DNA from 2 places in the Promicromonospora sp. NPDC052451 genome. Region 2 is predicted to be linked to the other one. Evidence: riboswitches for the same ligand, from Rfam matches in the RefSeq annotation. Region 2 holds a riboswitch; the other holds the start of a gene.
The links. Region 2 has a riboswitch for cyclic di-AMP ahead of ACIG47_RS12890 (C40 family peptidase). Riboswitches for the same ligand answer to the same signal wherever they lie in the genome.
Positions count from the first base shown of each region.

Region 1: linked by a shared signal. The riboswitch ahead of ACIG47_RS01410 (C40 family peptidase) and the one ahead of ACIG47_RS12890 (C40 family peptidase) in region 2 are both predicted to bind cyclic di-AMP.

Region 1 is NZ_JBIUAP010000001.1:319,605-327,252, forward strand. Features, by position in the region: gene ACIG47_RS01390 (class I tRNA ligase family protein) at 476-2,320, shown strand; gene ACIG47_RS01395 (ion transporter) at 2,301-3,149, opposite strand; gene ACIG47_RS01400 (GlsB/YeaQ/YmgE family stress response membrane protein) at 3,354-3,620, shown strand; gene ACIG47_RS01405 (hypothetical protein) at 3,617-4,606, shown strand; gene ACIG47_RS01410 (C40 family peptidase) at 4,704-5,426, opposite strand; cyclic di-AMP (ydaO/yuaA leader) riboswitch at 5,428-5,624, opposite strand; gene ACIG47_RS01415 (hypothetical protein) at 5,790-6,683, shown strand; gene ACIG47_RS01420 (S8 family serine peptidase) at 6,838-7,648, shown strand, end outside.
Region 2 is NZ_JBIUAP010000006.1:213,460-221,107, reverse strand. Features, by position in the region: gene ACIG47_RS12895 (NAD(P)-dependent oxidoreductase) at 1-262, opposite strand, end outside; gene ACIG47_RS12890 (C40 family peptidase) at 357-1,265, opposite strand; cyclic di-AMP (ydaO/yuaA leader) riboswitch at 1,266-1,444, opposite strand; gene ACIG47_RS12885 (phytoene desaturase family protein) at 1,571-3,196, shown strand; gene ACIG47_RS12880 (GNAT family N-acetyltransferase) at 3,245-3,682, shown strand; gene cydC (thiol reductant ABC exporter subunit CydC) at 3,726-5,531, opposite strand; gene cydD (thiol reductant ABC exporter subunit CydD) at 5,528-7,396, opposite strand; gene cydB (cytochrome d ubiquinol oxidase subunit II) at 7,411-7,648, opposite strand, start outside.

The DNA.
Region 1 (7,648 bases), on a different contig from region 2:
GTTCACCGTGCGCCAGGTGCCGTTGTCCGGTAGGCCTGTGAGCCAGGCCACATGAAAATGCATCGAGAAGTGCTGTGACTTCCGGGACGTGCGCGCGTCAGAGCTGTGACGCGGACGAAGTTCGGACCTCGCTGGGGGCGGGCCGAGCTCCGGCGCGTCGGGCGGGAGCCGTGGTTCGGAGTGCGCTGGGGGCACGCCGAGCCACGTGCTCCCGCTCACCGGCGCGAGCGCCGGTTCGGACCTCGCTGGCGGCGGACCGAACCGGCGCTCGTTCCTCGACCGGTTCCTCGGCCGGGCGGACGCTCTTTACCCGCCGCGTCCGGCCCACGTATCGTGCTGTCATGCGCACCGCACGCTCGCTCCTTACCTAGCCGCACCGGACAGCCCTCGATCGGGCACACCCGGTGCGGCCGCCCCTCCTCGTGAGGGGCTTTTTCGTGCCCGGACCCGATCGACGCACCGGAGAGCGAGAACGATGAGCGAGACCCTGGGCTTCGCGGCGGCTGACGACGGCGCCCGCCCCCGCCGCTACCTGCTGACGATGTTCCCGTACCCCTCGGGCGACCTGCACATGGGTCACGCCGAGGTGTTCGCGATCACCGATGTCCTGGCCCGCCACTGGCGCGCCAAGGGCTTCGACGTGCTCAACCCCGTGGGCTGGGACTCGTTCGGCCTGCCGGCCGAGAACGCCGCGATCCGCCGGGGCGAGCACCCGGCCGTCTTCACCGAGGCGAACATCGCCACCCAGGCGGCGTCGATCCGGCGCTACGGCGTCTCGTTCGACTGGACCCGGCGGCTGCACACGCACGAGCCGGCGTACTACCGGTGGACGCAGTGGCTGTTCGCCCGCCTGTACGAGCGTGGCCTGGCCTACCGGGCCGAGGCGGAGGTGAACTGGTGCCCGGGCGACCGCACGGTCCTGGCCAACGAGCAGGTGGTCGACGGGATGTGCGAGCGCTGCGGCGCCGCGGTGGTGGCGCGCAGCCTGACGCAGTGGTTCTTCCGCACCACCGCCTACGCGGACCGGCTGCTGGACGACATGACCCTGCTGGAGGACGGCTGGCCCGCGCACGTGCTGACCATGCAGCGGAACTGGATCGTCCGGAAGCACGGTGCCGACGGGCCGACCTACCGTCTGCACGACTGGCTGGTCTCACGGCAGCGCTACTGGGGTGCGCCCGTCCCGGTGGTGCACTGCCCGGACTGCGGCGAGGTGCTGGTGCCCGACGACCAGCTCCCCGTCGAGCTGCCCCACCTGGAGGGCGGCGAGCTGGTGCCCGGGGACGTCTCGCCCCTGGCCGGCGCGCGGGACTGGGTACGGACCACGTGCCCGCGCTGCGGCGGCCCGGCCGAGCGGGACACCGACACCATGGACACGTTCGTGGACTCGTCCTGGTACTTCCTGCGCTACCTGTCGCCCGGGTACGACGCCGGGCCGTTCCGCCCCGAGGACGCCGCTCGCTGGATGCCCGCCGCGCTGTACGTGGGCGGCGTCGAGCACGCCACCATGCACCTGCTGTACGCGCGGTTCGTCACCAAGGTCCTGTACGACATGGGCCTGGTGCCGTCGCCCGAGCCGTATGCCCGCCTGCTGAACCAGGGGCAGGTGATCAACCACGGCCGGGCGATGAGCAAGTCGCTGGGCAACGGCGTGGACCTGGCGGCCGAGCTGGACCGGTACGGGGTGGACGCCGTCCGGCTGGCGATCCTGTTCGCCGGACCGCCGGAGGACGACGTCGACTGGGCGGACGTGTCGCCCGACGCGATGCGGAGGTTCCTGGCCCGGGTGCAGCGGCTGGCGGACGCCGGCCCGCCCGCAGCGGTCGACGCCCGTGGGGCCGCGCCGTCGCACCTGCGACGGGCCGTGCACCGCGCCGTGCACGACGTCGACGAGCTGGTCGAGGCAGGCCGGCTCAACGTCGCCGTCGCGCGGCTGATGGAGCTGGTGGGCCAGGTGCGCCGGGGGCCGGTCGCCGGGCCGGAGCGCGACGAGGCGGTCGCCGCGGTCGCCGTCCTGCTGAGCCTGTTCGCGCCGCACGCGGCGCAGGAGCTGTGGGAACGACTGGGCCGCACGACGCCGGTCGCGGCGCAGCCGTGGCCGGAGGTCGACCCGGCGCTGCTGGTGGTGTCCGAGGTCGAGGCGGTGGTCCAGGTGGACGGGAGGGTGCGCGACCGGCTGACCGTGGCCGCCGACGTGACGGCCGAGGACCTGGAGCGGGCCGTGCTGGGCCGGCCGGCCGTGGTCCGGGCCCTGGGGGACCGGGTGGTGCGACGGGTCGTGGTGCGACCGCCGCACCTGGTCAACGTGGTGCGGGGGTAGCGGCGTCGCCGTCCTCGTCGAGCCGCGCGCGGACGGCGCGCAGCTCGGCGAGGATCTCGCGGTTCTGTGCCGCGAGGGCGTCCAGGCGCTCGTCCTTCTGCAGGTCGTCCTCGCGCTCCTCCTCCGACATCTCCTCCATGCCGTTGACGATCACGGCGATGAAGAGGTTCAGCACCGCGAAGCTGACCACCAGGATGTAGAGCACGAAGAAGATCCACGCTGACGGGTGGGTCTCCATCACGACGCGTGCGATGTCGGGCCAGGCCTCACCGGTCATGGCCTGGAACAGCGTGAAGAGCGTGGTCCAGAGGTTGCCGAAGTACTCCGGCGCGGCCTCGCCGAACAGCCCGGTCGCGATGACGGCGGACACGTACATCACCAGCACGAGCAGCGCCCCGACGGCGCCCATGCCCGGCACCGCCCGCAGCATGCCGTCGACCACGCGCCGCAGCGCCGGCACGGCCGTGACCACTCGCAGCACCCGCAGCACCCGCAGGGCACGCAGCGCGGACAGCGACTCGGTGGCCGGCAGCAGCGCGACGCCGACCACGACGAGGTCGAACACGTTCCACGGGTCGCGGAAGAACCGCCGTCCCGTGGCGACCAGCCGCAGCGCCAGCTCGACCACGAAGAACGCGAGCATGGCGTGGTCGATCCCGCGCAGCACCTCGAACGCCGTGCCGGTCACCATCGTCTCGGCGCCGAGCACCAGGGCGTTGGCCAGGATCACGCCGAGCACCAGCCGGGTGAACCACCGCTGCTCGAGGAACGCCCTGAGCGCGTCCCGCCAGGTCCGCCGCCCGGCCGACGCGCTGATCTCCCGGTTCATCCGTCGTCATCTCCTCGTGTGCCCGGAGCCCCCTGCCCCGGCCTTGCCCGCCGCGTGCCCGGCCGAACTATAGCCGCTGACGTATCGCGACCTGGTGCGCGTAATGTCCCGATATAGACCTGATTCGGCGGGTCCGGTGGCAAGTCGGCGGGATCAGTGCTGAGGTAGTCGCACGTAAGCCATACCACTCTGGAGGAAAACGCCATGGGCTTCTGGGCCTTTCTCATCCTCGGCCTGATCGCGGGCGTCATCGCCCGAATCATCCTCCCGGGCAAGCAGCCGGGCGGTTTCTGGGTCACGCTGCTGCTCGGCGTGCTCGGCGCCATGCTGGGCGGCTGGCTCGGTGGGCTCATCTTCAACATCAGCTTCGACGCGTTCTGGTCGTGGCAGAGCTGGCTGTTCTCGGTGATCGGCGCGATCATCGTGATCCTGATCGTCCAGGCGATCTTCGGTCGGCGTCAGAACGCTTGATCGCAGGACTTCGCACCGCGACGCACCGCGGCCGCGCCGGCACCGTCGTCCTCCTGGCGACGCTGATCGGCGCGGCCGCCGTCGCATGCACGTCCGGCGGCCCCGGGCCGTCGTCCACCCGGGGCCCTGTACCCGACGACGTGGTCGGGCACCTCGGCGTCGCGGTGGCGCAGGGGCGTGAGCAGTACGCGACGCGGGAGATCCGGCTCGAGGTCACCAACGACTCCGACGAGACCCTGACGCTGCTGTCCGGGGCGTTGCGTGCCGACGGCTTCGGGCCGTCCCACCCCACGAAGGAGGGGCGCACGCTGGTGCTGCGTCCCGGGACGACGCGCGCCGTCTACGTCGGGCTGGGCGAGGCGCGCTGCACGGATCCGGCGAGCACGCCCGCGCCGGCCGGCTCACCGCGGCCGGAGCCGTCCCCCACGGCAAGCAGGACGCCGTCCGCCACGATCACGCTCGCCCTCGGCGAGGGGGACGACGCGGGACCGCCCACCGAGGTCGTCGTCGACGACGTGGGCGACCCCGTGGGCCACCTGGCGCGCAACCACGAGGCGGACTGCGCGGTGGCCGCCGTGGCGGCGGGCGTGCGCCTCGCCGTCGACGACGAGGTGCGCGTCGAGACCCGTGACGGGGAGCTGACCGCCCTGGTCACCCTCCGGATCGAGCCGGTCGACGGCGGTCCCGCGGTCACCGTCGACCGGATCGCGGGCACCACCCTGATGAGCAACCCCGACCCGGCGGACGGCGCCTCCGGCTGGGTGGGACGCGACCTGGCGGGGCAGCGGTCGGGCGCCGTCGTGCTCGCCGTCGTCCCCGCGCGCTGCGACGTGCACGCCGTGGCCGAGGACAAGCGCGGCACGTTCCTTCCCGTGTCGGCCAGCGTCGACGGCGTCCCGCAGCGCACGGTCTACGTGCCGATGCCGGACGCCGCGCGCTCCGCCTTCTACGACTTCGTCGGGGAGCACTGCGCCTGGCCCGGATGAGCCGGCCCGCCGGTGTGGCGGTGCGGGAACGCGTGAGGCGCCGCCTCCGGCACCGGGCGGGGACCCGGTACGGAGGCGGCGCCTCACGAGCGGTGCGTCAGACGACGCGGATGAAGGTCGGGCTGTTCTGCCACATCTCGGTGTAGCGGACCGGCATGCCGGCGGCCCAGGCCTCGATGATCATGCCGTCGCCCGCGTAGAGGGCCACGTGTCCGGGCGTCCAGACGATGTCGCCGGGCTCCGGGTAGGTGACCTGGTAGCCGGAGCCGAGCAGCGCGCCGGACTGGTGCGGCAGCGAGACGCCGAGCTGCGCGTACACGTACTGGATGAGGCCCGAGCAGTCGAAGCCCGCGGACGGCGAGGCGCCGCCCAGGACGTACGTGATGCCCAGGTAGTTGAAGGCGATGTTGACGGCCTGCGTGCCGACCGGGACCGGGTCCGGCGCGTCGACGGAGACGACGGCGGGGCCCTCGCCCTTCTCGCCGTCGGCACCCAGGGCTTCCATCTCGATCGGCATCTTCGCGTCGGCCGGGACGGTCACGGTGGGGGCTGCGGCCACGGCCTGCTTGGCCACGGCGGTGAGGGACTGCAGGTCGGTCGAGTTCAGCTTGGCCGTCTTGACGTCCGTCTTCAGGTCCATCGCGGGCGCCGCGTGCGCGGTGGTGGCGATGGTCGAGATGAGGACGCCGCCGGCGGCGGCGGCGATGGCGCCACGGCGGGCAACGGTGCCGGCATTCTCGGTGGCGGTACGAGCGAGGATGGTCAGCGGTGTCTGAGCGGGCCGGCTGTCACGATGCCGGCCGCGGGTGGAGTTCGTCACCTAAGGTCTCCTGTACCGCCTGCGAGGTCAGCTGTCGGATTCGGGTGAGGAGTGCACACCCGGCCGCACGGCTACTGGGGGGTTTCCGTCCGGCTTCACCCCGAGGGCGACGATGGTGCTGTCGCCCGGAAGTGGGTCCCCCGCTCCTGTCTCGACGTCTGGTCATGAGCCGGTGACAGGATTCGGCGCCCGGCTCACGGCTCCACCGATGCGGTGGAGCAGAAGTCAAAGTACACACGTTCACCGAAAAAGTCACGATCGGGTTACGCATTACGGTCTGACCCAACGAAGGCGCAGATTTACGCCGTTTCGGTCTTCCTGCGTTATGACCGACATCACATAGATCCGCTACGGTTCGGCGGCATGGGCGACAGCGAGCATCGGATCTCCGCCTGGTGGGTCGTTCCCCTCAGCGCACTCGCCTGGTGGGCCGGAGGTTTCCTGCCGTGGATCGTGCAGGTCTCCTACCAGGTCACAGGCCTGGCCGAGGGTGTGGCGCCCGGGCCGGCCGGCTTTCTGCCGCTTCCGTTCGAGGGCGACGACGGCGTGGTCGGCCTGGTCGTCATGGCCCTGATGGGCGGGCTCCTCGCGGGTGTCACCGCGCGTGTCCCGGCGTCCGCCGGCGCGGGTGCGGGCGCCGCGATCACCGGCACCCTGCTCGCCATGGGGGCCGCGGGCAGCGCCTCCTGGTGGCTCGTCACCCGCGAGGGCCTGCCCGACGACGACGCACCGCTCGGGATGCTCGTCGTCACCGGCGTGGCCGGTGTCGTGGGCCTCGGTGCGGGGCTGCCGGCAGGGCTCGGTCCCGGCCCCCTGCGCGGCCTCGCCCTGGCGCTGCCGGTGGTGCTCCTCGACGCGTGGGTGTGGGGCTTCGTCCCGGGCCATCCGGTGTCGCCGGTGGGCACGTGGTGGATCCTGGCCGTGGCGCTGGGAGTCGCGTTCGGTCTCGCCGTGGACAGCCGTCCCATCGAGCTGCTGGGGTGGCTGCCCACCGCCGGTGCCGTCTGGGTGCTGCAGGCGGCCGGGCCGGCCCTCCTGGCCGTGCAGGAGAACATCTGGCCGGGCTCGCCGCTGACCGAGGACCCGCTGCTGGCCGTGCGCATCGTCTGGCGTGAGATCGCACCGGCGGCGATCGACTCCGAGGGGCACCAGCTCGGCGCCTGGGTGGTCGCCCTGCTGCTGGGGGCGGCCGTCGCGGCACTGAGGCTGTCCCGGGAGGCGTCGGACGAGGCCGAGCTCACGGAGGCCTGGGCCTGACGTCGACGCCGCGGCGGTCCCGGCCGCTACTGATTGCGATTGGGTAAATTTCACCCGCGGTGCCCGAACTGCCCTGTTCTATCCCGGTCTGCTGGCCCTAGGTTTGCCCCAGTTCAGGGGCAAACCAGTCCCTGTGCGAACAATGGGGGCATACATGAACAGGAAGTCACTCGTCGGCGCCGCCACCTCCGCGGCACTGGCCGTGGCGGCGCTGGTCGCCATGGCGCCGGGTGCGCAGGCCGCCACCAACGACCCGTTGCGGGACAAGCAGTGGGGCCTGGACCAGATCAACGCGGAGGCCGCCTGGCCCGTCTCCACCGGCAAGGGCGCGGTGGTGGCGGTGGTCGACACCGGGGTCGACCTCAGGCAGCCCGACCTTGCCGGGCAGCTCCTGCCCGGCGCCACCTTCACCGGCTGCGCCGACGTCCGCCCCTGCGGGAACGGGGACTACCGGGGACCGGACGGGAAGAACGACGGGGACGAGCACGGGACGCACGTGGCGGGCATCGTCGCCGCCGCGGCGAACAACGGGATCGGCGTCGCCGGCGTGGCGCCGGGCGCCAAGGTCCTCCCGGTCAAGGTGCTCGAGGCGGGTTCCGGCTCGTCCCAGGACATCGCGGACGGCATCCGCTGGGCCGCGGACCACGGCGCCGACGTCATCAACCTCTCGCTGGGCACCGCGCCGGGCGGGCAGCTGCTGACGATCCTGGGCGTCGACACCCTGATGCGCGACGCCATCGCGTACGCGCGCCAGCAGGGTGCGCTCACGGTGGCGGCGGCCGGCAACTCGTCGACCCCGCTCTGCAGCGACCCCGCGTTCACCAGCGTCGCACTCTGCGTCGGGGCCACGGACTCGGCCCGTGTGCACTCCTACTACTCGGAGCTCCCGATCAAGCTCGACCTGAAGAGCGTCTCGGCCCCGGGTGGCTCGGGCGGTCTCACGGGATGCGACGGCGACGTGTGGT
Region 2 (7,648 bases):
CGCGGAGCACGACGTCCGGCCCCGCGGTCAGGGTCTGCACCCAGCGCACGCGGGTGAGCCGGCGGGCGGCGTCGGCGACGACCTTCGGCGGGCTGGACCAGGTGACCAGCACGTCGGCGTCGGTGTGCTCCTCGGGGACCGGCTCGTTCATCGCGTAGGCGACCACGCTGTCGGGGCCGCCGGGCGCGAAGGAGGCTCCGCCGTCGGGCAGGCGGGACGGGAAGTCGAGGTCGAACGGTACGTCCGGTACGAGGATCTTCACGCCGGGGACGTTACCGGACGGGCGCGGGTGTGCACCCACCACGCGGAACGCCCGCCGGGCCGGGGGACCAGGCGGGCGTTCCGGGATTGGAGGGTCAGCCCGTCACCCGGATGTAGACCGGGTTGTTCTGCCACATCTCCGTGTAGTGCACGGGGACGCCCTCCTGCTGGGCCTCGACCACCATGCCGTCGCCCGCGTAGAGGGAGACGTGGCCCGACGTCCAGACGATGTCACCGGGCTGCGCCTCGGCGGCGGAGACCTGGTAGCCCACGGTCGCCATCGAGCTCGAGCTGTGCGGGAGGTCGATCCCGAGCTGCGCGTAGACGTACTGGATGAGCCCGGAGCAGTCGAAGCCACTGGGGGAGGCTCCGCCCCACACGTAGGGCACGCCCACGTACTCGAGCGCCAGGTTGACGGCCTGCTGGCCCAGGTCGGCGGAGCTCTCCACGGCTGCTGCCGCAGCGGCCTCCGCCTCGGCCTCCGCAGCGGCTGCGGCGGCGGCTGCTTCCGCCGCGGCGGCGGCCTCGGCCTCGGCGCGGGCCTTGGCCTCTGCCTCGGCCTTGGCGCGTGCCTCGGCCTCGGCCTTCGCCTTCGCCTCGGCGATGCCTTCCTCGGTCTCGGCGTACGGGGTCACCGACACGCGGCCGCTCTCGGCCCAGAAGTCGGCGTTCTGCGTGACCTTGACCTTGGTGACCAGGTTCTCGGCCAGGCCGGCCGGGATCGTGGTGTCGACGGTGTTGCTGACCGGCGTGGCGTTCGCGAGCGTGGCCTGGGTGTGCGACTCGGCGGGCGCGGTGTGGGCGGTCTGGGTGAAGACCGAGGCCAGCATGCCGGAGGTGACGACCGCGATGGCGCCTGTGCGGGCGGCATTCTCGGCAGCGGTCTGGGTGAGTGCGGTGAAGGGGGTGAGAGCGGGGCCCTCGGCGCGGTGCCGGCCCCGGCTGGCGGGACGGTCTGCCTGGTCGTCCGCCCAGTCGTGGGTGCGGTCGGTGAGTACGGTCACCAGTGATCTCCTCGGACGCCTACGAGGTGAGCTGTCGGGTTCGGATGGGGAGTTCGATCACCCGGCCTCGTACGAGGCTTCACCCCGAGGACACTCGCGTGCCCGGCTTACCTGGTTCCCCCGCCCCTGTCACGTCGTAGCTGCTCAGGTCCGGTGACAGGGCTCGGCGTCCGGACCTGGACCTCCCCGCTTCTGGAGAGGTGAGACCGACCGTACCGGGGTCCCTGGCAAATGTCACGATTAGGTCACATACCGTCCTGTGATGGAACTCTCTTGGCAATGAGTTCCGTGTCACCATGTCCGCCATGGTCGATCCCACCACGTCCCCGCGCCTGCACTCCCGGTACGACGCCGTCGTCGTGGGCGGCGGGCACAACGGCCTCACCGCCGCGGCGTACGCCGCTCGAAGCGGACGGTCCGTTCTCGTCCTGGAGCGTGCCGACCACGTGGGCGGCGCCGCCGTCTCGGCCCGCCCCTTCGCGGGTGTCGACGCGCGCCTGTCGCGCTACTCCTACCTGGTCTCGCTGCTGCCGCGGCGCGTGGTCACCGAGCTCGGGCTGCCGATCACGCTGCGGCGGCGGCGCTGGTCCTCCTACACGCCCGTGGCCGACGGCGGCCTCCTCGTCGACACGGGGGACGACGCCGCCACGCGGGCCTCGTTCCGGAGCCTGACCGGATCCGACGCGGACTTCGAGGCATGGGGCCGCTTCTACGCGACGACCGCCGAGGTCGCCCGCCGCCTCGCGCCGACGCTCACCGAACCCCTGCTCACACGCTCGGCCGTGCGGGACCTCGTGGTCGACGGCGTGGGCGAGGAGGCCTGGCGAGCCCTCTTCGAGGAGCCGCTCGGCGCGCTGCTGCGGCGCACCTTCGCCGACGACGTGGTCCGCGGCATCGCCGCCACCGACGGCCTCATCGGCACGTTCGCCGACGTCGACGAGGCGTCCCTGCGCCAGAACCGGTGCTTCCTGTATCACGTGATCGGCAACGGGACCGGCGACTGGGACGTGCCGGTGGGCGGCATGGGCGCCGTCTCGGGCGCCCTGCGCGATGCCGCCGTGTCCGCCGGCGCCACGATCGTCACCTCGGCGACGGTCACCGCCGTCGACCCCGGGGCCACCGGCGTGGAGGTCACCTGGACCGACGCCGACGGGCGCACCCGGGGCGTGACCGCCGGACACCTGCTCGCCGGGTGTGCGCCGGCCGAGCTCGACCGGCTCCTGGCTGCCGCCGGCCGGGGCCCGGCCGACGGGCGGGACGCGGTGGGGGCCACCACGTCCCCGGCGCACCCCGAGGGCGCGCAGCTCAAGGTGAACATGCTGCTCGACCGGCTGCCTCGCCTGCGCGACGGCGTGGACCCGGTCGCGGCGTTCAGCGGCACGCTGCACGTCAACGAGTCCCTCACCCAGCTCCAGGCGGCGTACGCGCAGGCCGCCGCAGGCCGGGTGCCCGACCTGCCGCCGAGCGAGATCTACTGCCACACGCTGTCCGACCGGTCGATCCTCGGCCCGGACCTGGCCGCGACCGAGGCGCAGACCATCACGCTGTTCGGGCTGCACATGCCCGCCCGGCTCTTCCGCGCCGATCCCGACGGGGCCCGCGAGCGGGCCCTCGCTGCCACCCTCGCCTCGCTGAACTCGGTGCTGGCCGAACCGGTCGAGGACGTCCTGGCGCACGACGCCGACGGCGCGCCCTGCCTGGAGGTGCGCACCCCGGTGGACCTGGAGGGCGACGTCGGGCTGCCCGGCGGGCACATCTTCCACCGCGACCTGGCCTGGCCGTTCGCCGAGCCCGCCGACGACGCCGGGCGGTGGGGCGTCGAGACGGAGCACCGCCGGGTGCTGCTGGCGGGTGCGGGCGCCCGGCGCGGCGGCGGGGTGAGCGGCATCCCCGGCCGGGCGGCGGCGATGGCGCTGCTGGGCGACGGCTGAGGCCGCCCACGATCACCCCGCCCACGATCACGCCGCCTACGATGAGGCGTGCAGATCCGACGCGCCGTCCCGGCCGACTCACCCGCGGTCGCCCCGCTGCTCGGCCAGCTCGGGTACCCCACGACCGCCGCTGATCTCGACGCCCGGTTCGCGCGCGTGGCCGGGAGCCCGTACGACGCGGCCTGGGTGGCCGTGGACGGCCCGTCCGGCGCGGTGGCCGGGTTCGCCGCGGGCCACGTCCGCAGTCCGTTCGAGCTCGACGCGCCCGTGGCCGAGCTGACCGCCCTCGTGGTCGACGAGACACAGCGCGGCACCGGCGCCGGGCGCGCGCTCGTGGCGACCGTCGAGGACTGGGCGATCGCCCACGGCTGTGTCCGGATCACGGTGTCCTCCGCGTTCCGGCGCGAGGGCGCGCACGCCTTCTACGAGCGGCTGGGGTATGAGCAGCGCGCGAAGAAGTTCGACAAGAGCCTGCCGGCTTCCTGATCCCCGGCGTACGACACGCCGCACCAGGCACGGCGACCATGGGTCACCGCTCCTGCGCGGCCGCCCAGCCGTACGCCGGATCCGAGACGAGCAGGTCCTCGTGGCGGCCCCGTGCGACGACGCCGGCCGGCCCCGGCGCGCCTCCGCCCGCGGCGCGACCCAGGAACAGCACCTCGTCCGCGACCGCCAGCGGGCTGAGCCGGTGGGTCGCCAGCAGCACCGCCCGGTCCGTCGCGCGGGCGTGCGCCGCGACCGCGCGGACCAGGGCGTCCGCCGTGTCGCCGTCCAGGTGCTCCGCCGGCTCGTCCACGAGCAGCACCCGGGCCGGCGCCAGGAGGGCGCGCGCCACCAGGAGCCGCCGCCGCTCCCCACCCGACACCGCGGCCGCGTCCGTGCCGACCACCGTCTCCAGGCCCCGGGGGAGCGCCGCGAGCCACGCACCCAGCCCGACGGCGTCGAGCGCAGCGCGGGCTTCCTCGGGGGTCACGTCACCCCGCGCGACCCGCAGGTTCTCCAGCACGGTGGTGTCGAACAGGTGCCCGTCCTCGGCGACGAACAGGCCCGCGCCCGACTGCCCGCCGACCGTCCCGGCCACCGGCGGGACCAGACGGGCCGCCGTCATCAGGAGGGTCGTCTTGCCGACCCCGGACGGGCCGGCCAGCGCCACCACCGACCCTGGCTCCAGCGCGAGGGACACGCCGGCCACCGCGGCGCGCGGCAGCCCGTCCGCGCCGGGCCAGCCCGCGGCGACGTCGTCGAGCACGAGCAGCCGGCGGTCGTCCTGGTCGGCGGGTGCGCCGGACGCGTCCGTGCTCACCTCCGTCCGTGACCCGCCGGCACCCGGGTCCGCGGGCAGCAGCGCGACCAGCCGGCCCGCCGCCGCCCGCGACCGGTGCAGCTGGACCGCCGCGGCGGGCAGACCCGCCGTCGCCTCGAAGACGGCCAGCGGCGTCAGCACCACGACGGTCAGCGCCTCGGGCGACAGCGTCCCGGCCAGCGCCGCCGGGATGCCGAACGCCAGCGACGCGAGCACCGCCAGACCCTGCGCCAGCGCCCCCAGCCCGGCGGCGAGCCCGGAGGTGCGGGCGCCGTCGTCCGACACGGCGGACAGGCGCGCGTCCGCGGCGTCCAGGTCGCGCAGCCGCGCGCCGAACCGGCCGGCGACGCGCAGCTGCGCCGACTGCTCCAGGAGCTCCAGGGACAGCGCGGTCACCTCGCCGCGGGCCGCCGCACCCCGCGCCTCGGTCCGGGCCGCCGCACGGGCCGCCAGCCACGGCGTCACGATCCCCGCGAGGACCAGGCACACCGCCAGCGCCGCCCCCGCGGCAGGCAGCAGCACACCCAGCAGCACCACGGAACCGAGCGACGTCACCACCGCGACCCCGGCCGGCACCAGCGCGCGCACCACGAGGTCGCCCACGTCGTCGACGTCCTGGCCGATCCGTGCCAGCAGCTCGCCACGCCGCACCGTGACCGGGCGGTCGTCGGCGGCGAGCCGCTCGTACAGGTTGGCGCGCAGGGCGGCCATGCCCCGCAGGGCGACGTCGTGCGACGCGAGGCGCTCGCAGTACCGCAGCACGCCGCGTCCGATGCCGAAGGCCCGCACGGAGACCACGGCCACCGAGAGCGTGAGCACCGGCGGCATCTGCGACGCGCGCGCCACGAGCCAGGCGGCGGCCGCGGCGAGCCCGATGGCGCAGCCCAGGGTGAGCACGCCGAGCGCGATCGCCGCGGCGACCTTGCCCGGGCGGATCTCCAGCAGCGGCAGGACGCGGCGCAGCGGATCGTTCCCCGCGCCCCGCACCGGGGAGCCGGTGCGGGGCCGGTCGCGGGTCGCCGGTGCGTTCACGGTGTCCTCCCGTCGGTCGCCGGGCGCGCGGCGGGGACGGCCGTCGCCAGCTCCGCGGTCGGCTCCGCCGCCGCGTGCACGTCGATCACCTGGTCGGCCAGGGCCAGGAGCGACGCCCGGTGCGCGACGACGAGCACGGTCCGGCCGGCGTCCCGCCAGGCCCGCACCGTGTCGAGCACGGTCTGCTCCCCGCGGGCGTCGAGGTGCGCGGTCGGCTCGTCGAGGACCACCAGCGGCCGGTCGGCGGCGTCGTCGAGCAGCGCGGACGTGAGCGCCACGCGCTGCCGCTGGCCCACGGACAGTCCCACGCCACCGAGCCCGACCCGCGTGTCCCACCCCTCGGGCAGGGTGCCGACGACGGCGTCCAGCCCCGTCCGGCGAGCGGCGTCGGCGAGCGCCCGGTCGTCGACGGGGTGCGGCAGGCCGTCCCGGACGACGTCGCGCAGCCGCCCCGGGGGGAGCGCCGGCCGCTGCGGCACCCAGGTGAGGCCGGACCACCACTCGTCGAGGTCGTCCGGGGAGAGGGCGGCGAGGTCGCGGAGCGCACCGTCGTCGTGCCCGTCCGGTACCACGCCGACCCGCCCGGCGTCGGGCGTGAGCAGGCCCAGGACGGCGAGCACCGCGGTCGACTTGCCCGACCCGCTCGGTCCGCGCAGGGCGACGACCCGGCCGCTGCCCGGCCGGCCGTCGCCCAGGGGGATCCGCGCCGACAGCCCGGCGGGCGCGACCACGCCGCGTCCGGGTGCCCGCACGGACACCCCGTCCAGCACCAGCGTGCCGCCCGCCGACCGGGAACGGCCTCGGGCGGCCGGGCGTTCCGTGACCGCCCCCGACGGATGCGGCCCGAGCAACGTGAACGCCCGGTCCACGGCCGCCATCCCGTCGACCGACGCGTGGAACTCGGCGCCCACCCGCCGCAGCGGCAGGTACACCTCGGGCGCGAGCACGAGCACCGCCAGCGCCGGCTGCAGGTCCATGGCCCCCTCGACGAGCCGCAGCCCGACGCCGACGGCGATGATCGCGACCGACAGCGTGGTCAGCAGCTCGAGCACCATCGAGGACAGGAACGCGACCCGGAGGGTGCCCATCGTGGCCTTGCGGGAGGCGTCGCCCAGGGCGCGCACGCGCTCGGCCGGGCCGGTCGACCGGCCGAAGGCGCGCAGGGTCGGCAGCCCGGCGACGAGATCGAGCACCTGGGCGCCGAGCCGCTCCACGGTGGCGAGGCGCCGCTCCGACGTCCCGGCGGTCAGGCGCCCCACCAGCACCATGAACACGGGCACGAGCGGCAGGGTCACGATCGCGATCAGCGCCGAGACCCAGTCCAGGCCCAGCACCACGACGACGAGCGCCGGGGTGAGCAGCGCCGTCAGCACGAGCTGCGGCACGTAGCGCACCAGGTACGGTTCCAGCGCGTCGAGCCCGCGCGTCGCGAGGGTGGCGACCTCGGCCTCGGGGCTGGCCCCGCCGGTGGCGGCGTCGGCCGGCTCGGCCGTGCTGTCCGCCGTCGCGCCGGCCGCGTTCCCTGCCGTGGGCCAGGCCGCCCGTGGCCCGCGCAGCGCCCACGCCTCGACCACCGCCCGCCGCAGCTCGGCGACGGTCCGGGCGGCGGCGCGCAGCGCGTAGCGCTCCTGCGCCCAGGCGACGGCGGCCCGCCCGCCGACGACGAGCGCCAGCCCGGCGAAGGTGCGCACCAGCAGAGGGCCGGACACGCCGTCCCCGCGCACCACAGGCGTCAGCAACGCCGCGATGAGGAGGGCCTGCGCCACGATCAGTGCGGCCGCGGCGATGCCGAGCCCGACGGTGAGCGCCACGTACCAGCGGGCGGCCCGCACCTGCCGCAGCAGCCGGGGGTCCAGGGGTTTCACGCGTGCTCCTCGGCCTAGAAGGCCGACTCCTTGATCTTCTTCCAGGTCAGCCCGGCCGGCGCGGGGATGTGGTCCACGGTCAGCCGGCGCCGGAACACCCAGTAGGTCCAGCCCTGGTACAGGATCACCAGCGGGGTGAGCACCACGGCGACCCAGGTCATGACGGTGAGGGTGTACGGCGTGGACGCCGCCTCGGCGATGCTCAGCGACGGGCCGCCGTCCAGCCCGGGCATGACGTCCGGGAACATTGAC